One region of the Paenibacillus sp. FSL F4-0100 genome, then DNA from elsewhere that is predicted to be linked to it. Evidence: riboswitches for the same ligand, from Rfam matches in the RefSeq annotation. Region 1 holds a riboswitch; each other region holds the start of a gene.

Region 1 (10,658 bases):
GTTACAACCTCCAAAAGGTATACCTGAATGTCCTGAATGGTACAGGAGGCACCCATGAGCTCATCAAATATGTGCGAGATTGCTTCAGTTAATTCCTCTTCCGTTCCGAGTTTTAGACTGCGCATCAGCGCTTGCTCCTTTAATTCATCCAGACGAACTCCCTCCGGTCTCGGGCGCTCAACATCATCAATGAAGATGACTTTCTCGGCGCCAAGAATCAACCGGTAGTCGAGCGCCAGCAGCGCATCCTGATAGGAATACTTAAGGTCGGACAGATTCCGCACCATAGAGCCCACGCCAATCGTAACCGGGAGCTTCAAATAATGAAGAATGCTTTTTAACAAGCGGTCAAGTGTCATCTGCAGCTCGCTAAACCACGCTTCGTTTTCGCTCTCGTCATTCGTAATCAACAGCACAATGCTATCCTGATATATGAATACGCTTCCAAAAAATTCGGGATCCAGCAGCTCCTTAGCAATGTTCAGCATGGCATGCAGCATTAAATCCAAGTCTCCCGAATGGCGAAGGGAAGTTGAGGACGTATGCTCCTTATCTACAGAAGCGGGATATAATGCCATAACCGCAGCCAGGTGACTCCCCCCATTCAAAGACAAACCGTAATTTCGAGTCTTCTCTTCAATGATCGAGCGGGGCAATTTCCGGGTGAGCAGAGACGCAAGAAACGATTCCCGAAGCAAAGGCAAGCTCGTGCGGTAATGCTCCTTCAACTGGCGCACATCCTCACGCTCCGTAACCTCCATATCGATCTTGTCTTTGATCTTCCCCAATAGCTCCGTGAAGCTTTCGGCAGAGAATGGCTTCAGCAAATACTCGTCCACGCTGAGCGTAATCGCTTGACGGGCATAATCAAATTCATCGTATCCGGTTAAGATCACGATTTTGCACAGCGGCTGAAACTCTCTGAGCCACGAGGCCAGCTGGAGCCCATCCTGAAACGGCATACTGATATCGGTAATGACGACATCCGGCTCCAATCGCTCCGCAAGCTCCATGGCCTCTCTCCCGTTCTCCGCCGTTCCCTCGATCGTAAATCCGCAGGCTCCCCACTGGATTTCCTGCACGAGTCCCTCCCTAACATCGGCTTCATCGTCCACTAACAGCACTTTATACAAGGCAACCTCTCCTGTTCTAATCTGTCAAATTAGTTAAAAGAATCTAATGTGATCTTACCCCGGCGCATCCAAATTTGGAATGCATCTTTTTTCAAGCTTGATGAAGCAAAAAAAGAACGAATGCATGGCTCTTGAACAACAGAATGATTTCTGTTCATTAAGTCATGATTCGTTCTGATTTCAATTGTGTAAAAATCCTTACGCCTGAACAGGTACGGAGACAGGTTTAGCAGGCGCGCTTAGTCTTTTAATGCTCAAGTAATAGGCAATGCCGAGCGGAATGACGGCTCCGAGCCAAGCCAGCGGATTTGCCAGGCTTGCGCCGAGGAACCCGATCTGCGCGGTCAGGAAGATGGCTGCCAATACCCGCATAATCAGTTCCATAATGCCGGCTATGGTTGGGATAAAGCTCTGCCCCAGTCCCTGCAGCGTGAAGCGGTAGATGAACAACAGCGACAGCAGCAAATAGGTGCTGCCGTTCGATAAGAAGTACAACCTGCTAAGGGACAGCAATTCTTCCTCTCCTTGACCGACAAAGAGGCTGACGGCTGCAGGACCCGCAAATATAACCAGCAAGCCCACGGCGAGGCTGAAGGATCCCGAGACCCATATGCATTGTTTAACTCCAAGCTTGATTCGGTCTATGCGATTCGCTCCGAAGTTCTGGGCAGCAAAAGTCGCCATCGTAATGCCAAAGGAACTCATGGGTTGCGTAGCAAGCATGTCAATCTTCTGAGCTGCCGTATATGCGGCTACGGCCGTTGCCCCGAGACCGTTAAGCGTAATCTGTAGTATGATGGCTCCAATCGCAATGATGGAGGCTTGGAAGCCCATCGGAAAACCGACCCACATATGCTTGCGTATAAATGTCCAATCGATGGACCAATCGGCATTCTTGAACTGCAGAAGCGGAACCTTTTTGTGAATGTATAATAAGCAGAGCAGGCAGGAGAACAGCTGCGATACCACCGTGGCAAGGCCTGCTCCGGCTACTCCCATCTTGAATACAAGAATAAACAACAGATCGAGTACGATGTTCAGAATGCTTGCGACCACCAAGAAGAGAAGCGGCGTCCGGCTGTCCCCAAGTGCTCTGAGCAGGTTAGCCAGCAAGTTGAACAGAACGGCTGCGCCAACACCCCAGTTAATAACGATTAAATACGAATAAGCATCATCCAAAATTTCTGCCGGCGTGTTCATCATGACGAGGACGGGCCTCGTGAATATGACACTCACAATGGTAAGGAACACCGTGAATATAAGACTAATCCATATACTTGTCCCCACGCTTTTGCGAACGCCCGCGATATCCTTGGCGCCAAAGCGCTGCGCCGTAATGATGGACAAACCGGCCGTCAAGCCTTGGGCAAAGCCAATAACAAAAAACAATATACTGCCTGTCGAGCCCACAGCCGCAAGTGCGTTCACACCAATGGTACGACCCACGATTAGGGTATCCGCCATATTATAAAATTGTTGAAAAATATTTCCGATCAAAAGCGGGATCGTAAACATGATAATCAGCTTGATCGGACTTCCTTGCGTCATGTCTCTCATGTAGATTCTCCTATGCCGTCATAAACGATCCTATATATATTTATTTGATATTATAATGCTTTAATTATGCCTATAGAGCATCGCATTAAGAACATTATAATGGGTGAGGGTCGTTTGTATTCTTGTGTATCTTATCATGAAAGAACATAAATTTCTGCATATTTATCATCAAAACTAAAACAAGAACAGGTTATCAGCATTTGAACCGTTTGTAGCCGATTTTGATCCATGATCTTTCCATAACAGAAGAGGCCAACCGGTTATTCCGGTTGACCTTTTCAACATAATATAATGAGCTATATCAATGGAATCCCGATGATTTATGCTTCTTCAACAGCAAGCTTATCCAAAGCCAGCTTCGCACGCGAACGGGCTTCCTCCACTGTGCCGGCGGTTGACAACGCAACTGCGATCCGTCTTCCGATCTTGGTCACCGGTTTCCCAAAAATGCGCAGCTGCGTATTCGGAACAGCCAGTGCTTGCTCGGCGCCGGTAACTGTATAATTCTCCAGCTCTCTCGCCGCTTTTTGCGGACGGCTGGCTCCCGGCGTTATCAATTCGATCTCCGGGATCGGAAACCCAAGAATGGCACGGACGTGAAGCGCGAATTCAGATAAATTTTGCGTGACCAGTGTAACCAACCCGGTATCATGCGGTCGCGGAGACACCTCGCTAAAATACACTTTATCCTCAGTCAGGAACAACTCAACCCCAAACAATCCATAACCGCCAAGCTCATCGGTAATCTTCCTTGCAATATATTTAGCTTCCTCGATTTGCTCTTCCGACATATTGTGTGGCTGCCAGGATTCGATATAGTCCCCGCTCTCCTGAATATGTCCGATTGGCGCACAGAAGCTTGTTCCATTGACGGAACGAACGGTCAGAAGCGTGATCTCCGACTGGAATATAATGAATTCCTCAATGATCACTCTTCCGTTCTGCACACGGCCGCCCTCCATGGCGATGTTCCAGCAGGACTCGATATCTCCTTCGCAGCGGCATACGCTCTGGCCTTTACCTGAGGAGCTCATCAGAGGTTTAATTACACATGGAAACCCCATGTCCAGAACAGCCTGTTTAAACTCCTCATAAGTATCGGCAAATCGATAGCCCGCAGTAGGCAGCCCTAACTCCTCTGAAGCTAACCGGCGAATCCCTTCTCGGTCCATCGTAAGCTTCGCAGCTCTGGCAGTAGGAATAACCCGGTACCCCTCTTCCTCCAGCTTAACCAGTTCCGAGGTAGCCAGCGCCTCGATCTCAGGTACGATCAGGTCCGGCTTCTCCTGCTCAATGATTGCGCGCAGTTTCTCCCCATCCAGCATATCGATGACATGGCTATGATCGGCAACATGCATGGCAGGAGCGTCGGCATAACGATCGACGGCTATGGTCTCCACACCCAGTCTCTGTGCCTCAATCACGACTTCCTTTCCCAGTTCTCCCGAACCTAGCAGCAGTATTTTTTTCGTTTTTAACATCGTTGTTTTATCCCCTTTTCGTAGTTTCAGAGACTTATAGAATCAGAAATAATAAAGAGGTAAGGGAAATAAGCTTCCCCTACCTCTGCCCAGGCGTACGGCCGTCGTCATCTATGTGCTCCCTCATGGTCCCCCATGCTGCGCCAGTCACACATAAACCTATACATTGTTGTTTAAATCATACTGAATCTTCCCGTTAATTGCAATATCACCATAAGGCGACATTAGGATTTAGACTTCAGCATATCGATCGCATCCTTCAGCGATTGAGAAAACCACTTCTTGGGGTGAATAACCAACTGAATGTCCAGTCGAATGTCGGAATGCGCAAAGGGAAGAATCGAAAGCTCACCACGTTTGATTTCCTCCTCTGCTACCATCTTCGGCAATAATGAGATGCCCGTACCGGACGTCACATATCTCTTGATTGCCTCCGGATTGCCCAATTCCAGGCCTATTCGCATTGGAACTCCGCTAGCACGCAGCACCTTTTCCAACATCATGCGGTAATTACAACTATCCTCGGGCATAATCCATTCGGCATCAGCCAGGTGTTCCAGCTCTATGACAGGTTTAACAAGAAGCGGATGATTCGGATGGGCAATCAGCAGAAGGGGCTCTTCCCGAATGGCGATCCAATTCAAGGAGGAATCCTCTGGTTTTCTATCCAAAATAAGACCGAGATCATACTCGCCCTCTCTCACCTTACTGATAATGCTATCTTCACGATCCGGTTGTATGCGGATGACAAGATCTTCATGCCTTTGTTTCAGCTGGTGAATGACGGACGGAAGAAAATAAGCGGCCAGCGAGTCTATCGTTCCGATCGATAAGGTGCCTCCACCTTGCTTGGTCAGCTTTTCCTTCGACTGCTGAAACAGATCCAGCATTTGAACGGCATACTTAAAAAGCTCCTCACCGGACTTCGTCAGGCGCAAGCCTCTGCCATACCGCTCAAACAGCTTGACGCCGTATTCCTTCTCCAGCTTCTGAATCTGGGTGGTTACGCTGGATTGGGCATAACCCAACTCATCCGCGGCTTTTGTAAAGCTCTGGCGAATCGCAACCTCCCTGAAGGTTTGCAGGTAGATAAGTTCCATCGCTCTCTCCTTATCAATAATATTGATAATAACTATCTATTATTATAGATAACACCGATCTTAATTCCCATGATAAAGTATAGCCATCATTCATGAATTGGAGGAAAGATTATGCTGAGTCAGAAAGAACTGCATGGCATTTATGTTCCTGTGATCACTCCCTTTTCACAGGATTACGAACTGGATTTTCCGTCTTATCATCGTTATTTAAAGAATTTGTTATCCTATGATATTCAGGGATTGGTCATCAACGGAACGACCGGTGAAGCGCCGACAGTTGCTTGGGAGGAAGTCGTGCAGGTTGTGGAGGAAACGCGGGGGAGTCTGGGCGGACGGCTATTGCCGCTCATCATTGGTACCGGTACGAACGATACGGTATCCAGCATAAAGCGAACGGAACTGGCAGGCCATATCGGTGCTGATGCGGTATTGGTCGTCACGCCGTATTACAGTCGCCCTTCGACCGATGGCATTCTGCAGCATTTCCGAAGGGTGGCCGAGGTCGGGATCCCGGTAATTCTGTACGAAGTTCCATCGCGTACTGGAATCCGGTTACCGGTTGATGTCATAAGAAGAATCATGGAGATCCCCGGCGTGATCGGGATGAAAGACAGCACTGAGAGTACGGAGCTCATGAGAAGCTTATCCCATTACGATACGAAGCCCGTTCTATGCGGCAACGATGTCCTCTTTCATGAAATGCTGGTTCATGGAGCCTCTGGTGGAATATTGGCGTCGGCCAATGTGAATACCGAGGTTTTCATTCGGGTGTTTCAATTAGCTGCACAAGGAGATTACTCTCGATCCGAAATGGAGTTCGAAGGTCTGCTTCCCTACATTCGTAAGCTGTTTGAAGAATCCAATCCCGCTCCGCTAAAATGGTTGCTTGCCAAGCAGGGTATCATCTCATCGGACACCCTTCGACTGCCTATGGGACCCATTACGGATGAGCTTAAGCTCTCATTAGATCATGCAATTCAACAACTGAAAAACACCGACTTCTCGGTGTAACCTGCTTTCTCCTCGAGAACGGCTAGGCGTACTCGCTGCCTTGCCATTCTTAAGCTGAAAGATTCATATTATGGGGCATGCACACTTTCAATTCAGGACAAATGTGATGGATGATGCAGATATTTATGCGAAACTATGAAATTCCTGCTTAGATCTATCGCTTTAAAGGATTGATGAATGATTTCGACCCACTTATAATATGGGTACATTCAATCCTCCCAGAATTTTGAAAGGAGATTTGCAGTGCTGCCCTATTCCAGCCCTAATCATGATTTTGCCTTTGAACAATCTGTAATCGGAATGGCAATGGTATCGCTTGATGGAACGATTCTCAAGGTCAATTCGGCACTATGTGATCTATTGGGATACACACAGCAGGAGTTAACTGCCGGGGCGCCGCAAGAAGAAAACAGCTTCCGCGAATTACTGAATCGAGTGGTTCAGAACGCAAAAGCTGCACATGGGCTTCAGCAATCCCTAATCCCGTTTGAATATGCTTATTGCCATCCGTCCGATCGCGAGTTATACCTTAATGCACGTTGCAGCGTTGAGCAGGATCCGGAGCAGGGTCCCAAGGGATATTTGGTACAATTTGAGGATCGAACGCTGCTGAGACAGCTCATGAAACAGCTGGAGCAGAAGGAACAGAAGCTCAACGAGAAGGAACATTCGTTTCTGCAGCTGCTGGAAGGACTTCCCCTCTCCGTACTCATCACAAAAAAAGGCATTGTCCACTATGTTAATCCTGCCGCGCTCAGACTTGTTAACGCTGCGCATCCCCGTGACGTCCTTGGAATTTCAACCGACGTGATCGTCGACGCATCGTACCATAACGCATTGATGAAACGCAGGGCAAAATATGCGGAGAACGGAGAGCTCGGAAGCTTCAATTATCTGATACGCTGTCTGGACGAACAAAAGAAGATGGTCACCGGGTTCACGTTAATCATCAATTATGAAGGCGAGAAGGCCGCTGTCGGCATCTTTAAAGACATCACAGAGCAGCGGGCAGAAGAGGATCGCGTGATGCAATCCGAGAAGCTGACCACCGCCGGCCAGTTGGCCGCTGGCATTGCCCATGAAATTCGGAATCCATTAACTTCGATTAATGGATTCGTGAAGTTGCTGCGATCAGCGGAACGCAGTAACGAGCTCTATTTTGAAATCATTGAATCGGAGCTCAAACGAATCGAGCTCATTGTCAATGAACTCCTGGTACTTTCGAAACCGCAGGGCGTTCACGTCAGCGGACCCATCGACGTGTATGCCATTATGGAACAGATCATTACGCTTATGAAGGTTCAAGCAGCCCTCAAAAATATCGAGATCATCCCTCATTATCCGAGGGTACCGGTCTTCGTCCAGGGTGAAGTCAACCAGCTTAAGCAAGTATTCATCAATTTGCTGAAAAATGCCATGGAAGCGATGAATCAAGGTGGCACCATTACCCTGGACATTCTGCATAACGCTCAAGAGGTTCAAATTATCGTGCAGGATGAAGGGGTTGGAATGACGCAGGAGCAAATCCAATCCCTGGGACAGCCTTTTGTTACAACCAAAGACACCGGGACGGGACTCGGAATGATGATTACCAAGAACATTATTCATAATCATGGCGGAACGATGAACGTAGAGAGCATACCTGATCACGGGACAACCTTTACGATCCATTTACCGGCTTTATAACGCATACATATTATCGGAGGAAAAGGCATGGACAATCAGGAACCAAAAACACATAAACAATTTGCGATGGACTGCTTCAATCAGGTATGGGATATCTTGGAGAACAAACAACGTACACCGGAAGATGAAGAAAACATGATTCACATATGTCACAGCTCGTTTTGGCACTGGACACGGGTTGAAGATCATACACAGCGCAACCTTTCCATTGGATATTGGCAGCTCTCCAGAGTGTATGCGGTAGCGGGCCAAGGCGAACAAGCACTGCGTTATGCCAAGCGCTGCATCATTGTCGGATCATCGGCAAGCCTCGAACCATTCTATATAGGTTACGGGTATGAAGCGGAAGCCCGAGCCTATCTGGTCCTGGGAAACAAGGAGCAAGCTATGGCGTCCAAAGAAAACGCGACAAGGTATCTCGATAGGGTAACCGACAAGGAGAGCCATCAGATGCTTGCGAACGATCTCAAGAATCTGTAATAGGACACGGCCTTCCTCTGGGCAGACCCTTTATCGGAATGGTGCAACCAGTTGATAACCGATATGATAAAAGACTTCTCTGATTAAAAAAGGGACTTTGCTTCTCAGGCTCTGATACGCACTCCGGGATGCGGGTGAAGGATTGGCTTCCAGGCCCATATCTTCTGCCATCATCATCGCCCGCTTCATATGCAGCGGGTCACTTACAATGAGATAGGAGGACAGCCCTGCTGTATCCCCTATCTCATTGGCATAATGCAGATTCTGCTCGGTGATCGTCGAAGCCGTCTCGACAAGGATATCGCGCTCTGGAACACCATGCTCGATGGCATACTGTCTGGCAACTTCCGATTCAGCAAGTTCATCCTCCGAACTACGTCCACCTGTAAATATCAGCTTGTTTACAAACTGACGGTCATACAGCCAAAGTGCATGATCAATGCGTCCCTGAAAAACAGGCGAAGGCTCTCCTTCCCATACTGCAGCCCCCAGCACTATTGCTGCATCAGCCGGGATATTTACTATTCTTTGTGCGTAGTTCCAAATCGTGCTGCCCACATATATCGTATAAATCAGCAGGATTCCCATTAGTCCCAGCAAAACTCGAATCACGATACGCTTTCTTCTGCCCCCCGCTTCCCTTGCCGGCATATTTCGCATCATGTTGCACCTCCAAGCCCAATCTTAATCTAGCTAAGGCATCCGTTCTAAGCAAGCCGCCCTTATTCACAGATTTCAGAAAAAATAAGCCCAATGCACCTCATTGTTATGAGAGATACATTGGGCACAGCATGTTAAAACATCAGAACTATGAAATAGTACGCCATTCAGACTTTAGCATACCATAGGAATACTCATCCCACCAAATATCGCCACGAGGGATACACTGTTGAAAATAGCCTTCTCTCCTCATGCCCAGCTTCTCCATCACCCGGTACGAGGGTGTATTCTCGGGCTGGCATGTCGCAATGATTCGATGCAACCCCAATACCTCGAAGCCGTGCTGAAGCAAAGCTCTGGCGGCTTCCGTGGCAAACCCCCTACGATGATAGGTCGAATTAAACACCCAGCCGATTTCATACGTATGTTCGCCGAACCATGGATGAAACACCATGTGACCAATCACATGCTGATCTTCCTGCAGCATAACCGCATAATGATGAGCTTTTTCGCCCTTGTTCTGCTCCAAAAATTGCTTCACAGTTTCTTCCGTATGCACCGGCTCAGGCATGTAATGCATCACCACCGGATCGGATGTATACTGCAGAACATCCTGCCAATCATCTGGTTCAAACTCGCGAATCACTAATCTTTCGGTAACGATATCCATTTGCCTAACTCCTCTTCAAGTTGTATTTAAGTGTCCTCATTCCTCACACTTCAATACAGAGGCAAATGCGATTCGCCGTATATGCAGATCTTTCTTGATAACGCCGGGTCACCCTCTTTCACTGTACAGACTACTCCGAATATATTCGCCCTAAATTATGAGACTCCTTCATAATATGTCAAATTTCCGGATATTTTGGCTGAGAATCGATTTCATTTTATCAAAATGCATGCCTTCATGATATAAGCAAAAGCTTAAGAATTCTTCTACCCTGGTTAACTTTAAACCTTTGGAGGTTGTATAGAGAGATATCCAGCGTCCGCTTTAACCGAGTGTACTCCAAATGCCGATAATCCGTCCAAATGGACAGCCCTTCTCCCTATAGATATTCTTAACTATAGTCTGTAATCCGTGACGGAAAATCAGCAGCAATAAAGATAGAATATTTATCATTGATTCAACTCGTCCAATAGCTGAAGCAGCGTTTCTTCCTTCACTGCGCTACCCCCTCGTCTTTTTCATCAATAACATGATCCTCCAACAATATGGTATCAGATATGCAACGACTTGAACGTGATCCAGTCGGCAACCATTTATTGTTTAATGAATTTCCATTGACACCGGTTTCATTAAGGATATATTATAAACTTAAATAGAGCTTTCCAATATTAATTCTTCATAAACGTTTTGGGAATCTCACATTTCTGTCTTTTTAAGTTTATTTATTAAACTTAAAGAGCAGAGTGTTTAAAGAGGAAGGTAGTGATCGCACACAATGGAAGTACATTTGCCCAGCACGATTCGCAGGATGAACAAAGAGATTGTGCTCAACACCATTAAGGATATGGGACCTATAGCCCGGACCGACATTGCCAAAGAG
Region 2 (10,658 bases), 260 kb from region 1:
TGGTCAAATGTACCGCCAAATCCCTGTTTCACCATTGGAGCCATTTCATCAAAAGCTGCTTGTTCTTCTGCAGTTGCGTTGACAGGGCCACCCTGCATAGTCAGAGTAGTTTTTCCATCGGTTTCTTCAAGTGTGATGATATTCATAATTTCAAGCGGCCAGTGTGCGTTAAAAGGTGCACGTATCGTGTTACCTTCCTCATCTGAGAATGATTGGATGAATACCAGTTTTTCAGGAACTATGACTTCTTGATATACAAATTTTCCCCACATGGCCTGGGTACCATCTGGCGACTTCTGACAACCTAAGAACATACCACCTGGACGTACATCCATTCTAATAACATCTAGTGAAAACCCTTGATGACCCCACCATTTACCGAAGTGTTCTGGATCTGTCCAAACTTTAAAAACCAGTTCTCGAGGGGCATTGAAAACACGGGTTAGAAGTAAGCCACTTTTGCTTTGCTCGGTCATTTGAATTCCTCCTAATATGAAAGGTTGCGGCTGCTACCCTTTCTTTTGTAATTTGTCTAAATAATCCTCAAGTTGATCTAAGCGCTGTTCCCAAATACCGCGGAACGATTCCAACCATTCGTCCATCTCTTGTAGCGGTTCAGGTCGTAGTCTATATATCCGTCGATTAGCCTCTGCCTGAACTTCTACCAATCCTGCTTCATGCAATATCTTTAAATGTTTGGAAGTCTGCGGCTGCCGGATTTTAAGGCGATCAGCAACCTGACCGACAGTTAAGGGACCGTCTCGTAATAGTTCGACTATCTGCAATCGGTTAGGTTCGGCTAGTGCGTTCAAAGTTGTCTGTTTCATATGACCTTACCCCTATCTTGTTATTACAACGAACTCGATGCTTGAACTAAAAGTTCTGCTAGTAGCTCATAGTCTGGAGTATCATCTTCTCGAATTTTAAGCCATTTTCGTTCGGGTGGACCATCGAAATTTTTGGGGACTTCTAGATTTGTTGTGTTCATGATCATAAAGGCAATTGCATCTTTTGATGGTGAAATTACAGCTGCATACTGTCCGTTCTTTAGAAAATGTGGCTTTTTGTACTGAATCCGTTCTTCTACTTCCGGAATTGCTTCTTGGACCATGTGCCGAAGCTTTTTGCTGACGTCTACTTGCCAAGGCAAATTAAGGTTTTCGATGAACGAAATTACTTCTTGGCTCATATCTTGCCCTCCTTACTTGTGAATATTAACCAACGATTGGTTACAATATACCATGATGAGAATATTCTTGTAAAGGAATATTTGGAAATGAATCTTGCCTTTCCTCAAAGGGTTAGTAGCTGAACGTAATTTGACAATAAAGTGAGCACAATTCGAGAGTAGTTTAACCGTATGATGAGCACCACATGACAGTTTTACCGTGATACGATGTAAGCATAGAAAAGGCGAGAATGACACGCACGGCTGCATGAACGCGACATGCAACCGTGGCGTAGATCTTCTCGCCTTACGTTTTTCGTTATTAATTTTTAATACTGCTCTTCTTCTCTCCTCATTTGGTAGTGATGGTGATAGTGGTGATGGTGATGATGATGGATCATATGATGGCCAGATGGAGAACTATATGGATGAAAATGGGGGTGATGCTCATGACCGTGACCATGACCATGACCATGATGATAAGGCTGAGGTTCTCTTTGTTGAGTTTCTTGAAGGTTATAGTTTTGTTGATTCATCGAATTTCTCCTTTTCGTCTTGAGATAATTCATATTATGTATACAAACGATTAGTGACACTTGACCATAAGAAAATGGGCTACCAAGATAAGTTAAATGGTGAGGAAATAAACCTCCGGTACCTAAGTGCCGGAGGTTTATTTTGCTGGCCGGATCATTTTCTGCACGGAAGGATTGACAATTCGCTGAAGGAGATATAATATCATACCGTATAAATCGTAATTATTACGATTAAGGAATGGAGGAAGTTCAGTAGATGAATAACAACAATAAGATTCCGGTTACAGTACTCAGCGGTTACCTCGGATCAGGCAAAACGACCGTGCTGAATCATGTGCTTCATAATCGTGATGGATTGAAGGTTGCGGTCATTGTGAACGACATGAGCGAAGTGAATATTGACGCGGATTTGGTTCGAGGGGAAGGGAGCCTGTCCCGAACGGATGAGAAGCTGGTCGAAATGTCCAATGGCTGCATCTGCTGCACCCTCCGGGAAGACTTGGTGCAGGAAGTTCAGAAGCTGGCACAAGAAAACCGTTTTGACTATATCCTGATTGAATCGACGGGTATTAGTGAGCCCGTGCCCGTTGCGCAGACCTTTGTTTATCCAGATGAGGTATCCGGTGTACAGCTGTCCGACCTAGCCCGGCTGGATTGCATGGTGACGGTTGTAGACGCGAACCGATTCTGGAAAGACTTCTCTTCGGGCCAAAGCCTGCTCGATCGGAAGGAAGCGCTTGGCGAAGAGGATACACGGGAAGTCGTGGATCTGTTGATCGACCAGGTTGAGACGTGTGATGTGCTGCTGTTGAACAAATGTGATCTGGTAAGCGATGACGAATTGGCCAAGGTGGAAGGCATACTTCATAAGCTTCAGCCAAGCGCCAAAATCATACGTACCGTGAAAGGACAAGTCGCACCTGCGGAAATTCTGAATACCGGTTTATTCGATTTTGAGAAAGCCAGTCAGGCCCCCGGCTGGATTCAGGAGCTTCAGAAGGAAGAGCATGTGCCAGAAACGGATGAATACGGCATCAGCTCTTTTGTTTATCGGAGAAGAAGACCGTTTCATCCGGAGCGGCTGGCAGCATTCATGAGTTATTGGCCGGAAGAGGTCGTACGCGCGAAAGGGATCGCTTGGCTGGCAGTGCTTGAGGATGTTGCGGCAAGTCTAAGTCAAGCGGGTCCTTCGATTCAGTTCGGGCCAGCTGGATATTGGGTGGCTGCTTTAACCGAGCAGGAACAGCAGGAGCTGATTCAGAGTGAGCCGGATGTGCAGCGAAAATGGGATGCCGTCTGGGGGGATCGGATGACCGAGCTCGTGATGATCGGGATTGGGATGGAACAGTCACTAATCGAGCAGGAGCTGGACGATTGTCTGTTGACCGATCAGGAAATGCAGCTGGATTGGTCGACGTTTAACAATCCGCTGCCATGGATGGCCATTGAAGAGCTATCACTGTAAGGTTATATTTTTTTGATTAAAATTAATCGTAATAATTACGGATAGATAAGGAGCCACTTGAGGGCTTTACAGGTTTTCTAGAATATAATCCCCTTTGCGTAGACAGTGCTGAAGAAGAGCGCTACAGTTTACTTAAGGGGATTTTTGTCATGGAAATTTCAAAAGAAGAATACGAAAGAAGCAGGGGAATATGCAGAAATTCATCATTTAAAAACTCAATTGCAGGAAAAGTTATTACCCTGTTTAGAAAGCGCCCTTCAGAAGGACCGGGTTTTAAAAAATCACTTAATGATGTGGTCAATCTATTTATCTGTCCAGAACTTATACCTATCAAGTCCAGAGCACCTGCTTTGTATTTGTTGTATAATAGGAAGAATAGGAAGAAGATTCCCAATTCATGTTTCGATGATAGCTTTAACGTATTTCAGAATGTAATGCTGACGCATGAGCAACATCAATCAGGAGGACAAGGTAATGGCAAAAGCAAAGGTTCCAAAGAGACCCACTAGAGATGAGTTTGTACTGGAAGAACTCGGAAATCAGCTTACTGAAGCTTACCAGGAGGAATCGGTTATCGTACTGACGGTCTGGGGAAGGGAAGAGGCGGTCCGCGGGCAAATCGATCAAATGGACTCCCGAACAGGGAAGGTACATATGAAACAGAATGGCGTTATTACGAAGGTTCCTTTTATGGACATTATGGAAGTGAATTATCCGAGAGACTAATCAGAATCATGTGTGCTTCCCGCAAATGAATCAAAGAGATTGTGATTTAAAGCGGTCGGCTTCATACCCGGTAGCGCGATGTCCAAAGTCGTGGTATATTAAAAAAAGTTATCTATGTGTTACTGGCGTAGCTTGGGGTACCAAGAGGGAGCACATAGGATCATATGCCGTACGCCTGGGCAAGAGGTAAGGAGACGATGAAGTCGCCTTGCCTCTTTATGTTTTTTAATACAATGGCGAAGGAGCGGATTAGTATGAGTAAGGAACCCGTAATTTTAGATGGAAAAAAGGTATCCGACGATATCAAGGCGAAGCTGGCTGTAAAGGTACAGGAATTGAAGTTGCAGGGGGTAACGCCTTGTCTGGCAACGGTTCTGGTTGGTGATGATCCTGCTTCGGCGACCTATGTGCGGATGAAGGGAAATGCTTGCGAGCGGCTTGGCATCATATCCAAAAAAGTGGTACTGGAGACATCGACAACGACCGAGGAGCTGATTGCCGCGATCCAAGAGCTGAACGAAGATCCGAATGTCCACGGCATTCTGCTGCAGCATCCGGTACCGCATCATATCGATGAACGGGCGGCTTTTGATGCCATTGACATTAAAAAAGACGTGGATGGAGTAACCACGCTCGGTTTCTCGCAGAATGCGTTTGGTTTTGCCGATTATCCGTCTTGTACGCCTGCCGCGATTATTGCGATTATGGATTATTATGATCTGCCGATCGAAGGGAAGCATGCCGTGGTGGTCGGACGCAGTCCGATTCTGGGTAAGCCGGTATCGATGATGCTGCTTAATCGCAATGCTACCGTTACGATCTGCCACTCGAGAACGAAGAACCTTGGGGAGATTGTGTCCCAGGGAGATATCGTGGTTGCGGCCGTAGGCAAGCCTAATTTCATTCAAGGGGACTGGATCAAGCCGGGAGCCGTCGTATTGGATGCCGGCTATAATCCAGGCAATATCGGCGACTGCGATTACGATGCCTGCGCGAAGTTGGCATCCGCAATTACACCAGTACCTGCCGGTGTTGGCCCCGTTACGATTGCTACATTGCTGAAGCATACCGTCGAATCGGCTGAGCGAACCGTGCAAGGTTAAGGGACAGCCACAGACTATTTGCATATGAATTAAGAGGGCGCCCATGAATAATCCCCTTCGAATCACTTCGTTTCATGTAAGAGTCTGGGACATGGAAGAGATATGGCTCGAGTAATGATAGGCTTGGAGTCTGCATTTCACGGATCCCTGGACGTCATGGTATAGTTAGGAAAAAGCAAAATCGAAGGGGAGAGATTCATGCACAAACAACTCATTTCCAGTTGTGCTGCGGAGCAAGGAGCTGTGGAGGATAATCTGTTCGTTGCAGCGCCGCAAGCGGCTCCCGGGAGCACCGAATGAAGAACACGATTGCAGATATTGCCAAAAAAGCCGGAGTTGCCAAAAGCACGGTCTCCCGTTTCTTAAACGGAGGTTCTGTCAGTAATGCAACACGCCGTAAGATAGAGCTGGTCATTCAGGAAACCGGTTATATTCCGAATTCGTTTGCACAGAGCTTGAAAGCGAAAAAAACCAGCATGATCGGTACCATTGTGCCGCGTCTGGATTCATTCTCAGCATCACAGACCGTTGCCGGCATGGATGAAGATTTAAGAAAACACGGTTATCAGCTTCTCATTATTAATGCAAGCCAGGACTTATCCAGGGAGATTGAAGCGCTGTATGATCTCGCCAGACAAAAAATATCTGGCATTATTTTATTCGCCACTCAGGTGACGGAAACGCATCTTGCAGCGATTAAAGAGATCGGCATCCCCGTCATCCTGCTCGGACAACAGCATAAGGATGTCCACAGCATGATATATAACGACTATGCCGCAGGTTATGACATGGGCCGATATGTGCTGTCCATGGGACACCGTCATATATCTTATATCGGCGTGACGGAAAAAGACGTTGCTGTCGGAGTTCAGCGGAAGGAAGGGTTTCTGAAGGCGTTAAGCGAGTATGACGAGGTGGAGGCGGTTCTCTATGAGAGTGGGTTTAAGATGTCGGATGGTGTAAAGACCGCATTGTCCATTTTTGAGTTGAACCGAACGCTGCCAACTGCAATGGTCTGCGCTACCGACAACATCGCGTTAGGCGTTATGAAAGCGGCTCATATGAAGGGCATCCAGATCCCCAACGAACTCTCCGTTACCGGATTTGGCGGATACGACGTTACCGAGGTAATTCATCCCGGATTGACAACGGTTAAATATGGATATTCCCAAGCGGGCCACCTCGCCGCTCAGCATATCATAAAGCTGGTCAACGACGAGCCTGTGGATTTCCTGACGGTCATGAATTGCGATATGATTCATCGGGAAAGCGTTGACAATCTAAATTAGGTATTTTATACTGAAAAAACGGAACCGGTTCCAATACTGTTTTTGCTTGGTATTGGAGCTGAGTTCATTATTTTTAACCCTAATTGGAACCGGTTCCGTTATAAATGGGTTAGGCTGATGTTCACGCATAGCATGATCAGTTTTTTTTTGAGAAAGCCTATATACAAGGAGAAGAGACATGGACAGAGAACGGAAATACCGACGCCTGGATCAGGCCTCTCCTGAAGAGATTGCCTCCTTGAAGGAGCAAGCAAAACGAAGCGAATGGAGGCAGAGGTTTCACGTACAGCCCATCATGGGCTTGTTGAATGACCCCAACGGATTTTCTTATTATAACGGGAAATACCACTTGTTTTATCAATGGTTTCCTCTGGGCACGTTTCACGGCCTGAAATACTGGTACCATACCTCCTCCACGGACTTGGTGCACTGGCAAAACAAAGGCATCGCCATTGAGCCCGGGTACTCGCATGATGCATATGGCGCCTATTCGGGAAGCGGGATCGTGAAAGACGACAAACTGTATCTGATGTATACCGGGAATACCCGGGATGAGGAATGGAACAGGCATTCTTATCAATGCATGGCCGTGATGGACCGTGTTGGCACCATCACGAAGCTCGATAAGCCGCTGATTGATCGTGTGCCGGACGGATATACCGAGCATTTCCGGGATCCGAAGGTATGGAAAGACGAAGACCTGTTCCGGTTCGTCATCGGCGCCCAAAGGGACGATCAAACAGGAACGGCTGTCGTGTATGAATCACCGGATTTGCTGGATTGGTCATGCAAAGGGGAAATCCAGACCCGTCTTGAACATTTCGGCTATATGTGGGAATGCCCCGATTATTTTGAACTGGAAGGACAGGGCGTGCTGCTGTTTTCGCCGCAGGGGCTGAGTCCGCAAGGCGACAAATTCCGGAACGTTTACCAATCCGGCTACATCGCGGGCAAGCCGCTGGATCGGGGGACGCTGGAGTTTGAACACGGCTCCTTTTACGAACTGGACAGAGGTTTTGATTTCTACGCACCACAGACCATGGTGGATGAGAAAGACCGGCGCATCATGGTAGGCTGGATGGGCTTGCCGGAGGTCGTCTATCCAACCGACTCGCATGGCTGGGCGCATTGTTTGACGCTTCCACGTACGCTCTCGTTCCGTGAGGGTAAGCTGATTCAGCTGCCTGTCCCCGAGTTGGAACTTCTTCGTGAGACGACAGCTATGGAAGCAGCGGATACGCTTTACAGCGAAGTGAAGAGTTATGCAGGGGTTGAGGGAACCGTATTCGAGATGACATGCGAGTTTCATGGGATCGAAGCGGACGTTGTTGGCATTGAATTTCGAGCTGGCGAAACGGAGCGGACCGTCATCTGGTATGACGCCGTCAGGCAAAAGGTTACGCTAGATCGCTCATCATCGGGTGCAACGATTGTGAGTGATTACGGAACGACACGAACCTGTATGCTGCATAAAAAAGCAGACTCGATCAAATTCCATCTCTTTGTGGATATTTCTTCGGCAGAAGTGTTCGTCAATGATGGCGAAGAGGTGTTTACGAGTCGGATATTTCCCAAGCAGGACAGCCGTCATATTCGATTTTTCGCAAAAAACGGCAGCACCGGCTTGAAGGTCGCGAAGTGGGATCTTGCCCAAGCCGTAAAAGATATAGAAGGGGATGAATGAACATGGCAGCGGATCATCGGAAAATTGCAAGGCAGGTAGTGGAAGCCATCGGTGGCAGGGAGAACATTGCATCCTTTGCTCACTGTGCTACGAGACTCCGAATTATGGTTCACGATCAGAAGAAGATAGACCAGAAGAAGGTCGAGAATATCGATAAGGTTAAAGGCGCTTTTTTTAACTCCGGCCAATATCAAATCATTTTCGGAACAGGAACCGTTAATCAGATTTTTGAAGCGGTAGAATCGCTTGGGCTTGAGAGCACAAGCAAGGATGAGTTGAAATCCGAGGCGAAAAAATCAGGAAATCCGTTTCAGCGGGCGATTCGCACGTTCGGTGACGTCTTTGTGCCGATTATCCCGATATTAGTCGCCACAGGTTTGTTCATGGGATTACGGGGATTATTGACGCAAGAAACCGTCCTCGCCTGGTTTGGAGCGACGCCTGACGATATTTCGCCTAATTTTCTGCTTTTCACCCAGGTACTGACGGATACGGCTTTTGCTTTCTTGCCAGCATTGGTGGCATGGTCCGCATTCCGGGTGTTCGGAGGCAGCCCCGTGCTTGGTATCGTGCTGGGTTTGATGCTGGTTAACCCGGCTCTTCCCAACGCATATAGCGTGGCGAACGGTTCGGCCGAAGCGCTCATGCTCTTCGATTTCATTCCGGTTGTCGGATATCAGGGTTCGGTCCTGCCAGCCTTCTTCATCGGACTGCTGGGCGCGAAATTCGAGAGATTTTTGAGAAAGCGTATTCCTGAAGCGATTGATTTGATCGTTACGCCATTTTTAACCCTGCTCGTTATGATCATCCTCGGTCTGTTCGCAATCGGACCCGTGTTCCACTCTCTGGAAGAGGTAGTCATGAACGTGACCACCTTCTTGCTGGAGCTGCCGTTTGGCATTGCGGGTCTTGTGATCGGTTTCTTCAACCAGATTATTGTGGTCACCGGCGTGCATCATATTTTTAATTTCCTTGAAATTCAGCTTCTCGAAAAGACAGGAAGCAATCCGTTTAATGCGATCGTGACAAGCGCCATGGCAGCTCAAGGCGCAGCTTGTCTGGCTGTCGGACTCAAGACGAGAAACAAAAAACTAAAGGCATTATCGCTGCCATCCGCATTCTCGGCCATGCTGGGAATTTCGGAACCGGCGATCTTCGGGGTCAACCTCCGTTACGTCAGACCGTTCGTTATCGCCCTGATCGGCGGTGGCGTGGGCGGTTTCATGGCTTCCATCTTCCAGCTTGAGGCTACGGGTATGGCGATTACCGTTATTCCCGGTACGCTCTTATACTTGAACAGTCAGCTTCCACTTTACATTTTGTGCAACTTAACAGCGATGGCTCTAACTTTTGTGTTGACTTGGTTGTTCGGATTCAATGATAAAATGCTCGATGAGGTTCGCTCGGAAGCGAAATAATTATTTATATTTATTCGATTTTTGATATCATAAAAACCGCGCTCCGGCGCGGTTTTTATGCATGATCGGGAAGCGTCCGATCGACCTTGCAGAAATAATGGTTTGCTCTGAAATGCTTTTCATCATTTACAATAGGGTTACTGGCTAGAATATACGGAAGAGAGGCGAGTTTCATTGAATAGGAAAATCATATTTTTTGATATTGACGGGACGCTGCTGGATCATGAAAAAAAGGTTCCGGCTACAACGAAGGAGTCCATACAAGAGTTAAAGGATGCCGGGCACATCGTCGCCATAGCGACAGGGCGCGCTCCTTATCATTTTGAAGAACTGCGGGAGGAGCTCGGTATCAATTCCTATGTTTGTTTGAACGGACAGTATGTGGTTCACGAAGGCCAACCGATCTATGGAAATCCATTGGCGATAGATGCCTTGCAGCAGCTGACGGAGCAGGCCGTGGAGCTTGATCATCCGATCATCTATGCCGGCAGTGAAGCCATGAAGATGAACGTAACCGAGCATGTCCATATCGATTCCAGCTGGGGCGAGCTGAAACTTACGATCCCGGAATATGATCCCGAATATTACTTGGGCAGAGACATTTATCAGGCTATTGTATTCTGCACGGAGGAAGAGGAAGCGGGTTACGTGAACAGATTCGAAGGTCGGTTCGATTTCGTTCGATGGGGTCCTTATGGAATCGATGTGTTACCGTCGGGCGGATCCAAAGCGGAAGGGATCAAACAATTAATTCAGCTGCTGCACATCGATCTCGAGGATACTATCGCTTTTGGTGACTATCTGAATGATCTGGAGATGCTGTCACATGTAGGCCACGGTGTGGCTATGGGCAATGCGCCGGAGATCGTTAAGCAGGCGGCCAGATATATAACCCGGGATGTTGATCAAGATGGTATACAGTACGGCCTTCGTATGTTGGGTCTACTGGGCAAGGAAGCGCAGGAGATCGTATAGTTTGATTGTGATAAAAAGTTATGCAGCGTGTCAGTCTTCGCTCCTCGCCGGGCGTTAAGGACTGGCATGTTTTTAGCTTTGAAGCATCTTTTTGAAGCGGCAGGTTTGACGAAGGAAACAGGGGCTTGTTATTATTAATAACTAGTAGTGACCCGCTTTATGGTGAATAACCATCTGGCGGAAAAATACCGGAACAGGTGGAGACCTTATGTCAGCCGATCAAACGCAACATCTTATAACTAGTTGGCTATCTTTGACGCAGATTCAGGCGTTGATCACCAACGAACTGGAACA
Region 3 (10,658 bases), 2.6 Mb from region 1:
CGTTATGCGGATACCCAGGGCTGGAAGGTTGAACTGATGGACGTCAACACGAACGATCTGGGTGGCTTCAAGGAAGTCATCTTCATGATTAATGGTCGCGGCGCCTACAGCAAAATGAAATTTGAGAGCGGCGCGCACCGTGTGCAGCGTATTCCGGCTACGGAATCCGGCGGTCGTATCCATACATCCACCTCTACGGTGGCGGTCATGCCAGAGGCGGAAGAAGTGGATATCGAAATCCATGACAAGGATATCCGCGTGGATACCTTCTGCTCCAGTGGTGCAGGCGGTCAGTCCGTTAACACCACCAAGTCGGCGGTACGCGTAACGCATATCCCGACAGGGATTGTGGCTACGTGCCAAGATGGCAAATCGCAGAACTCCAATAAGGATAAGGCGCTGCAGGTGCTTCGTGCCCGTATCTTTGATATGATGCGCCAAGAGGAAGAAGCGAAGTATGCCGGTGAGCGGAAGAGTAAAGTAGGTACAGGCGACCGCAGTGAGCGGATCCGTACGTACAACTTCCCGCAAAGCCGTGTAACCGATCACCGGATCGGACTTACCGTTCACAAGCTGGATCAAGTGATGAACGGGGAGATTGAAGAGATCGTTTCGGCGCTGACCCTTGCGGAGCAGGCTGAACTGATGGAAAAAGGAGTATAACGCTTTGAAGCGGACGATATTTGAATTGACGCCGCAGCGCAGCATAAGAGAAGCCTTTGTGGAGGCTTCTTCTTTTTTAGACGGCTTGCGGGTAATGGAACCGCAGCGGAATGCGCAGCTGCTGCTGGAGCATGTGCTGGGATTGTCGGGAACCTCATATTATATGGCACTCGCGGAGCCGTTTCCGGCGGACCGCCGCTACGCCCTGGAAGAAGCGATCAATCGCAAAGCCCAAGGCGTTCCTGCGCAGTATATTATCGGCGAACAGGAATTTTACGGCAGGCCGTTTGAAGTTACGCCGGCGGTTCTCATTCCGCGTCCGGAAACGGAGCTGCTCGTGGAAGCGGTGCTGAAGTATGGACGGGAGCTTACTCCGCGATCGTATGAAAGGCTACAGGCCATTGATATCGGCACGGGTAGCGGGGCCATCGCCATTACGTTGGCATTGCAGGAGCCGGCATGGGATTTGCTGGCGAGTGATATTTCGCCGGATGCGCTGGAGGTAGCTGCTCGTAATGCGAAGCAGCTGAACGCCTGTGTCGAGTTTCGGCAGGGGAACCTGTTGGAGCCATTCGCCGGCATGGCCCCGGACATCCTTGTCTCCAACCCGCCGTACATTCCTGCGGAGGATATTGAGGGACTTCAGCCCGAAGTCCGCGATTATGAGCCGCGAACGGCACTGGATGGCGGGCCGGACGGATTGAATCCGTACCGGATCATGATGGCGCAGCTGCCCTTGCTGTCAGCGCCGCCGCGGCTGATCGCCTTTGAGCTGGGTATGGGCCAAGCCGAGGATGTGGCAGAGCTTCTGCGGAGTGCAGGGCACTGGAAGGAAATCGTCACGGTGCCGGATTTGGCGGGGATTGACAGGCATGTTCTGGGAATTTTCCGTTAATTGTGTTCTGGGTGGATTTCTTTTAAAATAGATGATGGGCTGAGCCGATTAAATGTTTGTTGTCGTACAGATTGTTACCTTACCTCAATTGGCAAATCAGTGTGTACAGCTCCGGGCACAGGGGGACCAAAGCATGCTTCAGAAATTCAAGAAAATTGATTTTGTTATCGTTTTTGTACTGTTGATGCTGATGGTTGTCAGTATTACATCGATATATAGTGCCACGCTCGACAACACCGGATTCGAAAGACACCATATCAAGATGGGGATATTTTATATCCTTGGATTTGCAGCCTTTTTTGGGCTCAGTTTGATTGATTATCGGTTATGGAATAAATACGCACTGCATATATACATCGGCGGGTTATTAACCCTTTTGCTGCCTTCCTTCATCGGCCAGACCAAAAATAATGCCACAGGTTGGATTAATCTCGGTATCGTGGATTTTCAACCTGCGGAATTGTTTAAGCTGGTGCTGATCATATTTATCACCTATGTTCTTATCCGTAAGAATAAAACGAAGTTGTCCTTTTGGCGGGACATTGTACCGATTGGGCTCTTGACGTTTATCCCGTTTGCCGTTGTCATGGTTCAGAATGACTTGGGTAATGGACTGAGCTATATTGTCATCTTGCTTGGGTTGTTATGGATCGGGAATGTGAAATTTTCGCACGCTCTCATCGGGCTGCTGCTGGTAGCAGGCATCGCATTCGGTGGAGCACAGGCCTATATCCACTATCATGATGAAATCAAAGAATCGAAAATCATGGAGAGCCGCGGCCACTGGATGGAACGGATTGACCCATGGCTGATACCGGAAAAAGCAACGCCGAAAGCGAGTTATCATACGAACAATGCGAAGCTGGCCATTGCTTCAGGCGGTATGAGCGGAGAAGGGTATTTACAGGGAAGCTCCGTACAATCCTCGCGTGTACCTTATACGTATTCGGATTCAATTTTTGTGCAAATTGCAGAGGAATACGGCTTCATCGGTTCTTCCATTCTGTTGTTGTTATATTTCATACTCATTCACAGAATGATTTTGATTTCATTGGAAAGCCGGGACAAAGCGGGTCCATTTCTAATCATCGGCATTGTTGCCATGCTGCTGTATCAAATCTTTGAGAATATTGGCATGTTTATTGGGTTGATGCCTTTGACAGGGATTACGCTACCCTTCATCAGTTATGGTGGAACATCACTCATCATTAACATGGCATGTCTCGGGGTTGTCATGAGTGTGAAGCTGCATGGACAGGAAGTGGAGGAGGATATGCCTAATCCTCAAACGTACCGCTCTGCACCACCCAAACAGGCTTGATTTACGTTTATCGGATTTAGAATCAAAAGAGATGCTATCGAAAGCAGCATCTCTTTTGTATTTTTTGTTGGTATCCACAGAACGGTCCGTGAATTGTATTAGTGGAGGAAATCTTTTAGAATATTTCATTAGGGGCTAAGCACGGCCTGCTCCTTGAAACGCTCCATTGTAATGTCGCCTTTAGATTTTTTTTTAACGGATATCATCTGGATCAACGATAAGCAGCGTTAAACTTTCTTTTTGAATAATCGTTATATGCCTGTATAGGCAAACCGGGGGTTGGGGTTAACAGCTCCGGGCACAGGGGGACCGTAAAGAATGCTTCAGAAATTTAAGAAGATGGATTACGTTATTGTTTTTGTACTGGTTTTGATGATGGGCATCAGCATTACGTCGATATACAGCACAACCGTTGACACCAAATTCGAAGGCTCTCATCTCCGCATGATTGCCTTTTACATTGTCGGTTTCATTGCTTTTTTCGGAATCAGTCTGCTGGATTACCGGTTGTTGATTAAATATGCTAAATATATTTACTTGGGTGGATTAGCTGTTTTGGTCCTCGTTATGTTTATCGGTAAGGATATCAACGGGGCCCAAGGCTGGATTTACATTGGCGGACTCAGTATACAGCCTGCTGAATTGTTCAAGCTGATCCTGATTATTTTCCTTTCTTTCGTATTAGTGCGCAAAAACAAACCGCTGCTGTCTTTCTGGAAGGACGTTGTCCCTATCGGACTTTTGGCATTCGTGCCTTTTGCGCTCGTTATGGCCCAGAATGATTTGGGTAACGCGCTCAGTTATGTCGTAATTTTGCTGGGGCTGCTCTGGATCGGGAACGTCAAGTTCTCCCATGCGCTCATTGGGCTTGCGCTTGTGGCAGGCTTAGCCTTCGGTGGGGCTCAGGCCTATATTCATTATCATGATGAATTGTTGGAATCGAAGATTTTGAAGCCGCACTGGGTGGAACGGATTGATCCGTGGCTCTATCCGGAGAAGGCAACTGCCAAGGCAAGCTACCATACGACGAATGCGAAGCTTGCCATCGCCTCGGGTGGCATGAGCGGCGAGGGCTACATGCAGGGATCGTCGATCCAGTCGGGCAGAGTGCCATATGCGTATTCTGATTCCATATTTGTGCAGATTGCCGAGGAATTCGGTTTTATCGGATCTTCCGTTCTGCTTCTGTTATATTTTATCCTGATCCATCGGCTGATCCTGATCTCCCTGGAATCCCGAGAGCGTGCGGGGCCGTTTCTTATTATAGGAGTCGTGGCGATGTTCTTATATCAGATCTTCGAGAACATCGGCATGTTTATCGGCTTAATGCCGCTGACCGGGATCACGCTGCCCTTCATCAGTTACGGGGGAACTTCCCTTGTGATCAGTATGGCCAGTCTGGGTGTCGCCATGAGCGTGAAGCTGCATGGACAGGAAGTGGAGGAAGATATGCCGGATCCGCATGCCTATCGCCCGGCCGCTTCGAAGCAGGCGTAACTTGCGGGAAGCTCAATAATTGCCCTATCCCCAGCGGAAAAGTGTGGGGCACGGCAATCAGATGAACTGAATAACCGATCTTGGCGAAGATGCGATTCCCGTGGGAGTCGCATCTTTTTTGGTTCGTGCTGCATCAATCTATGATTTTTATATCAAATTGCTAGATTCTGCGTTTATATCTTTGTCCGGCGGACATACTGATAGCATCATAGAGATGTTCATAGAGAGGCGGCTGGCAAGATGAAAAATTATAGTGAAACCCTCCGTATTATCGTGAAGAAAATGGTTGTGCTCTTATCCTGTATGTTTATGGTCATTATGGCTTGGGAAGGACAGCAGATTGATGCTTCTGTTGTTGGCGGTCCGATCCCCGAGGAATCGATACGACTTCGCATTCTGGCGAATTCCGATAGCCCGTCCGATCAGCTGGTCAAACGAGAGATCCGTGATTCGGTCGTTGAGCAAATGCAGCTCTGGGTCCTGCAGCTGGAGAACCCGCAAAGCCTGGAAGACGCCAAAGAATTAACCCGGCAGCATCTTCCGGAAATCCGCCAATTGGTGGGTGAAGAGTTGAAGAAAAGGGGAATTACGTACAATTACACCGTAGAGCTTGGCGTCGTGCCGTTCCCGACGAAGTTATACGGGGGCACGGTGTATCCGGCCGGCGATTACGATGCGCTGCGGATTTCTTTAGGAGAAGGTCAAGGGCAGAACTGGTGGTGTGTCCTGTTCCCGCCGCTTTGTTTCATCGATGGTGGCAGCGGGGATGCGGCGGCGCAGCCTGTTGACACAGGTATCCAAACGGTTTCTGCTGAGGCTGGCGAAACTTCCCAAGAGGAAGCTCCGAAGAACGCAGGCGATAGCGAACCGGAGGTCCGCTTCTTCTTGTGGGATATGTTCCGTGGCATTTGGAACTGGGTGGTAAGCTTGTTCTAGGATTATGAGCGAGGTTGATTTTCAATCCTGATCGGGTATGATAAACTTTGATATAGAAGAGTGCTTTCTCTTTGGCGCGACTGGTTTGAATGGGAACCGGCACGGGACTGAAGAACGAAAAGCGCTTTTTATTTTGGGGCATAGGCAAAACTCGCACTGGAGTTTATATATTTCATATACAGAAAGTTTGGGATAGGAATGGAACAGAACGGGAACGGCATGGAACCTAACCAGCAGCGGGATAACGGCTTCCGCCAGGTTGGTGCAAAATCAACCCAAGTGTGGCACGTCTCGAACTCGCTCTCTAGGGAGAGCTTAAGTTTGGAGAATGAGGCAAAGCAGGCGCTTGGGGAAGCGGGGCAGGTGCTCGAACTCGGTGGAACGGTGGCCTTTCCGACGGAAACGGTCTACGGGCTTGGCGCGGACGCCGGCAATACGGAAGCGGTCGAGCGCGTCTTTGCCGCGAAAGGCCGGCCGTCGGACAATCCATTGATTGTGCATATTTCGGAGCTAGCTCAGCTTGACGGTTTGGTCCTTCATGTAAATGAGACGGAACGGGCGCTGATGGCAATGTTCTGGCCTGGGCCGCTATCGCTGGTACTGCCCGTTAAACCGGGTGCTGTCTCCCCTCGCGTGACGGCAGGCCTCGATACCGTTGCCGTACGGATGCCGGATCACAATGTGGCGCTGGCTTTGATCAGCGCCGCCGGGCGTCCGCTGGCTGCGCCGAGCGCGAACCGTTCCGGTCGGCCAAGCCCGACGCTGGCCAGCCATGTCCTGGAGGATCTGGCGGGGGCGATCGACGGCGTCCTCGACGGCGGCCCGGCCGGGGTGGGCGTCGAGTCGACGGTGGTGCAAGTCGGCGAAGACGGGGCCGTCACGGTGCTCCGCCCGGGCGGCGTCACGGCGGAGCAGCTTGCCGCGGTTGCGGCAAGCGTGCGCATGGACCCGGCGCTGCATCGCGCCGCCGGGGAGGCGGAGAGCCCGGCGCCGCGCTCGCCGGGCATGAAATACACGCACTACGCACCGAAGGGTGCGATGTGCGTGGTGCAGGGCCCGCGTGCCGACGCGGTGTCGGCACGCATCGCGGCCGAGCTTGAGGCGGCCGCCCGGCGCGGGGAGGTGACCGGCGTGCTGTCATTCGACGAGCACATCGGTCACTACCACGCGGACGTTGCCGTCTCGCTCGGCAGCCTGGCCGCGCCGGAGGAAGCGGCCCGCCGGCTGTACGCCGGCCTGCGCCGATTCGATGACGAAGGCGCGACCTTCATTCTGGCCGAAGCGTGCCCGGAGCAAGGCCTCGGGGCAGCCGTCATGAACCGGCTGTTGAAGGCCGCGGGACACCACATCATCGATGTGAATTGAGCTGCTGAATGAACGCTTTTGGCATCATTTACCCCTTGTCCGCATATGGTGTACAAGACCATGGGACTTGGGGGAATGGGCATGCTGGAGGCGTCTGTCCAATCGGGACAGCTTGCGGCGATTCTGCTGATGGCGGTTGCACTCGGGCTAGACGCATTTTCGCTTGGAATCGGAGTCGGAATGAGAAGCGGTATGCGCTTAGGCCATATGCTGGGCATCAGCTTCATGATCGCGTTGTTTCATATGTTGATGCCGCTGCTGGGCTTATTTGCCGGCCGCTATGTAGGCATGTTACTGGGTCACGTCACAGGGCTTGCGGCTGGCGGACTGCTGCTTCTTCTCGGCGGGCATATGATGTATAACGCCTGGCGGGGCGGAGAAGGACAGCGAATACATCCTACCGCATTTTTAGGCATGCTGCTGTTTTCGCTTAGCGTCAGCATCGACTCCTTCTCGGTAGGCGTTTCGCTCGGGATGTTTGTGGATGATGTGCTGTTGATCGTGATCTCCTTCGGGATGGTTGGCGGTTTGCTGTCCATTCTCGGCTTGCTGCTTGGCCGCCAGGTAAGCAATAAGCTGGGGGAGTACGGTGAAATGCTGGGCGGACTGATTTTGGTTATATTTGGTACCATGTTTATCTTCTGACGTTATATTTGTTACAATAAGCCCAAAGAACCTATTAACGGGAGGAACGGGACCGTGAAAAATATACTGTTTGTCTGCACGGGAAATACCTGCCGCAGTCCAATGGCTGAAGGCATGCTGCGCAAGCTTGCCAAACAACGGGGCATCCCGCTGGAAACGAAGTCCGCCGGTGTCTCGGCCGTGGATGGAATGCCGGTGTCCCATCATGCGGAGTCCATACTACGAGACCAGGATATCCAAGAACGCTTGGTGTCCAAACCGTTGACTGCGAATCTGGTGGAGTGGTCAGACTTGATCCTGACGTTGACCCAATCGCATAAGCAGTATGCTATAAGGCAGTTCCCGCACGCCGCAGACAAGATGCATACGCTGAAAGAGTTTGTTGAGGATGACCGACAGGTGCTGAATGATCTGCGGGAGCAGGATAGTCTGTATGCGGCGCTTGAGCTGGCCAGATCGCTGGGCCGCGACGTCAGCGACCGTGACCGGGAGCGTCTGATCGAGCTGCGCCAGCGCATTCCGAGCTTCGATATTTCCGATCCTTTTGGAGGCTCGCGGGAGGAATATGAGGCGACGGCTGCAGAGATTCGGACAGCGTTGTTCCGTCTCTTGGACAAGCTGGAGGCGGATCGGCATAACTAAGCCTTGCTTTGATCGATATGAAGCCTACCATTGGGCTAAAAAGCCACTTGCCTTTCACATGGTATTGCTTTAAGATGAAGTTGAAAAACAATGATCCGGTGTAACTGGCGACGAAGTGGATGAAACCACGATGGAGCATCGGAATATACGGCCGGTCGCCTGGGCAAAGAGCAATTGGAGCACAATACGTGCGCCGACTGCTCTTTTTTCGTCTTTTGCGCCCGATTTGGGTTATAATGAAACAAGCTAAAACGCAAAAGCGAACATACGAGGGGGTTTTTCATAGATGAAAATTGCATTGGGTACGGATCATGCCGGCATTCGTCTGAAAGAGGAGATCGTGGAAGTCATTCAGGGTCTTGGACACGAGGTGGAGGATCTGGGCTGCGGCTGTTCCGATTCCGTGGATTATCCCGATTATGCCCTTCCTGTGTGCGAGAAGGTAGTCTCGGGTGAAGCGGATCGCGGCATTCTGATCTGCGGTACGGGAATCGGCATGAGCATTGCGGCCAACAAGGTACCGGGCATTCGCTGCGCGCTGACACATGATGTGTTCTCAGCTAAAGCAACGCGCGAGCATAACGACAGCAACGTGATTGCGTTGGGTGAGCGTGTCGTCGGTCCTGGACTTGCTGCTGAAATCGTCAGCGCATGGCTGACAACGGATTTCAGTCATGGCGAGCGCCATATCGGCCGTGTAAACAAGATCAAGGCCATCGAGGAGCGTTACCTGAAGAATGAGTCGCGATAAGTGAACGCGTAATTTACGGCTGCGGTTATCGTGATAGGGGAATGAAGCATCTTCTGTGAAAAAAACATCGGGAGGACTGTGACATGACGGATATCTCCAAGGTTTCCTTGAACGAACAGACAGCGCGTATTGTCCGCGAACTGGCCGAAGCAGCCGTCTTAGGACCTAGTAAAGTGCTGGTCATCGGAGCCAGCACCAGTGAAGTGGTCGGACGCCGGATCGGTACAGGCGGCGCTCTTGAAACAGCGCAGCAGCTCCTTCAGGGCATTGCCGAGGTTCAAGCGGAATTCGGTTTCGCGGTGGCTTATCAATGCTGTGAGCATCTGAACCGTGCGCTTGTCATGGAACGCGAGCTGCTCGAGCGGCTGGGCTTGACGGAAGTGGCGGCTGTTCCCATTCCGGGAGCGGGCGGGTCGATGGCCTCCGCGGCTTACCGCAGCATAAATGAGCCTTGCCTTGCGGAATCGATTGAAGCACATGCCGGAGTTGATATCGGCGAGACGCTGATCGGCATGCACTTGCGGCGAGTGGCGGTTCCGTTCAGACCGACCGAGCGTTATATCGGTGAGGCGCGCGTAACCGCGGCTTATACCCGTCCGAAGCTGATTGGCGGAGAACGCGCGGTGTACCAGCTCGAGCAGAGGGATGATTCCACACTATGCGATTGATTCAAATGAGAACTCGCTTTTTTAATTATGAGAACTTGTAGTATTGACTTTGCAAGAAAAAATAACGATTGATTATGGGAGGATATGAACATGATGGAACATTTGCGGAAGAGTGACCCGGCTGTATTGGAAGCGATGGATTTGGAGCTGAAGCGTCAGCGCAGCAACATTGAGCTGATTGCCTCTGAGAATATTGTTAGCGAAGCGGTTATGGAAGCAATGGGGACGGTGCTGACGAATAAATATGCGGAAGGCTACCCTGGCAAACGCTATTACGGTGGCTGTGAGCGTGTGGATATCGTGGAAGATATCGCCCGTGACCGTGCCAAAGAACTGTTCGGAGCCGAGCATGCCAACGTTCAGCCGCACTCCGGTGCCCAAGCGAACATGGCGGTATATTTGGCAGCCCTGAAGCCTGGAGATACCGTGCTCGGCATGAACCTGGCCCATGGCGGCCATTTGACTCACGGAAGCCCGGTTAACGCTTCCGGACTTCTGTACAACTTTGTTGCCTACGGCGTGCAAGAAGATACGTTCCTGATCGATTACGACGAAGTTCGCAAAGCGGCATTCAAGCATCGCCCTCGTCTGATCGTAGCGGGTGCAAGTGCCTATCCTCGCATCATTGATTTTGAACGGCTTGCTGCTATCGCGAACGACGTTGGCGCGTTGTTCATGGTTGATATGGCTCATATTGCCGGTCTTGTTGCGGCAGGTCTTCATCCGAATCCGGTTCCGCATGCCCATTTTGTAACGACAACGACGCATAAGACGCTTCGCGGACCTCGCGGCGGTATGATTCTGTGCAAAAAAGCTTGGGCGCAAGCGATCGATAAAGCGGTATTCCCCGGCTCCCAAGGCGGCCCGCTCATGCATGTTATTGCTTCCAAGGCCGTTGCGCTTGGCGAAGCATTGGATCCGTCCTTCAAGACGTATGCAGAGAATGTCGTGAAGAACGCGAAAGTGCTGGCAGATACTCTGATCGAGGAAGGCTTGAATATCGTATCCGGCGGAACCGATAACCACCTAATGCTGGTGGATACCCGCAATCTGGACATCACCGGTAAAGACGCGGAGAAAGTTCTGGACTCCATCGGGATTACCGTGAACAAGAATGCCATCCCGTTTGATCCAACCAGCCCGTTCGTAACGAGCGGTATCCGTATCGGTACCCCTGCGGTTACTTCCCGCGGTATGGATGAGCAGGCGATGGTGAAAATCGCGAAAATTATTGCCATGACATTGAAGCAGCCGAAAGACGAGGCAACGCTTGAA

Evidence for each region. A riboswitch is a leader RNA that binds a small molecule or an ion and turns the genes downstream of it on or off. The one in region 1 is predicted to bind ZMP and ZTP.
Region 2: linked by a shared signal. The riboswitch ahead of MHH48_RS21665 (tetrahydrofolate dehydrogenase/cyclohydrolase catalytic domain-containing protein) and the one ahead of purT (phosphoribosylglycinamide formyltransferase 2) in region 1 are both predicted to bind ZMP and ZTP.
Region 3: linked by a shared signal. The riboswitch ahead of rpiB (ribose 5-phosphate isomerase B) and the one ahead of purT (phosphoribosylglycinamide formyltransferase 2) in region 1 are both predicted to bind ZMP and ZTP.

Annotation. Positions count from the first base shown of each region.
Region 1 is NZ_CP150303.1:4,569,306-4,579,963, forward strand. Features, by position in the region: gene MHH48_RS20560 (response regulator) at 1-1,133, opposite strand, end outside; gene MHH48_RS20565 (MATE family efflux transporter) at 1,332-2,690, opposite strand; gene purT (phosphoribosylglycinamide formyltransferase 2) at 3,011-4,171, opposite strand; ZMP/ZTP riboswitch at 4,252-4,332, opposite strand; gene MHH48_RS20575 (LysR family transcriptional regulator) at 4,396-5,271, opposite strand; gene dapA (4-hydroxy-tetrahydrodipicolinate synthase) at 5,383-6,282, shown strand; gene MHH48_RS20585 (PAS domain-containing sensor histidine kinase) at 6,526-7,968, shown strand; gene MHH48_RS20590 (hypothetical protein) at 7,996-8,448, shown strand; gene MHH48_RS20595 (YdcF family protein) at 8,479-9,111, opposite strand; gene MHH48_RS20600 (GNAT family protein) at 9,257-9,778, opposite strand; gene MHH48_RS20605 (ROK family transcriptional regulator) at 10,554-10,658, shown strand, end outside.
Region 2 is NZ_CP150303.1:4,827,784-4,838,441, reverse strand. Features, by position in the region: gene MHH48_RS21700 (SRPBCC domain-containing protein) at 1-476, opposite strand, end outside; gene MHH48_RS21695 (metalloregulator ArsR/SmtB family transcription factor) at 510-827, opposite strand; gene MHH48_RS21690 (DUF1801 domain-containing protein) at 851-1,189, opposite strand; gene MHH48_RS21685 (hypothetical protein) at 1,437-1,727, shown strand; gene MHH48_RS21680 (GTP-binding protein) at 1,961-3,169, shown strand; gene MHH48_RS21675 (hypothetical protein) at 3,319-3,678, shown strand; gene MHH48_RS21670 (YolD-like family protein) at 3,644-3,895, shown strand; ZMP/ZTP riboswitch at 4,004-4,083, shown strand; gene MHH48_RS21665 (tetrahydrofolate dehydrogenase/cyclohydrolase catalytic domain-containing protein) at 4,150-4,998, shown strand; gene MHH48_RS21660 (LacI family DNA-binding transcriptional regulator) at 5,295-6,287, shown strand; gene MHH48_RS21655 (sucrose-6-phosphate hydrolase) at 6,466-7,971, shown strand; gene MHH48_RS21650 (sucrose-specific PTS transporter subunit IIBC) at 7,968-9,389, shown strand; gene MHH48_RS21645 (Cof-type HAD-IIB family hydrolase) at 9,564-10,364, shown strand; gene MHH48_RS21640 (MarR family transcriptional regulator) at 10,573-10,658, shown strand, end outside.
Region 3 is NZ_CP150303.1:7,148,457-7,159,114, reverse strand. Features, by position in the region: gene prfA (peptide chain release factor 1) at 1-663, shown strand, start outside; gene prmC (peptide chain release factor N(5)-glutamine methyltransferase) at 668-1,558, shown strand; gene MHH48_RS32560 (FtsW/RodA/SpoVE family cell cycle protein) at 1,692-2,879, shown strand; gene MHH48_RS32555 (FtsW/RodA/SpoVE family cell cycle protein) at 3,198-4,376, shown strand; gene spoIIR (stage II sporulation protein R) at 4,617-5,312, shown strand; gene MHH48_RS32545 (L-threonylcarbamoyladenylate synthase) at 5,511-6,677, shown strand; gene MHH48_RS32540 (manganese efflux pump) at 6,759-7,322, shown strand; gene MHH48_RS32535 (low molecular weight protein arginine phosphatase) at 7,377-7,964, shown strand; ZMP/ZTP riboswitch at 8,055-8,136, shown strand; gene rpiB (ribose 5-phosphate isomerase B) at 8,251-8,715, shown strand; gene MHH48_RS32525 (TIGR01440 family protein) at 8,799-9,383, shown strand; gene glyA (serine hydroxymethyltransferase) at 9,474-10,658, shown strand, end outside.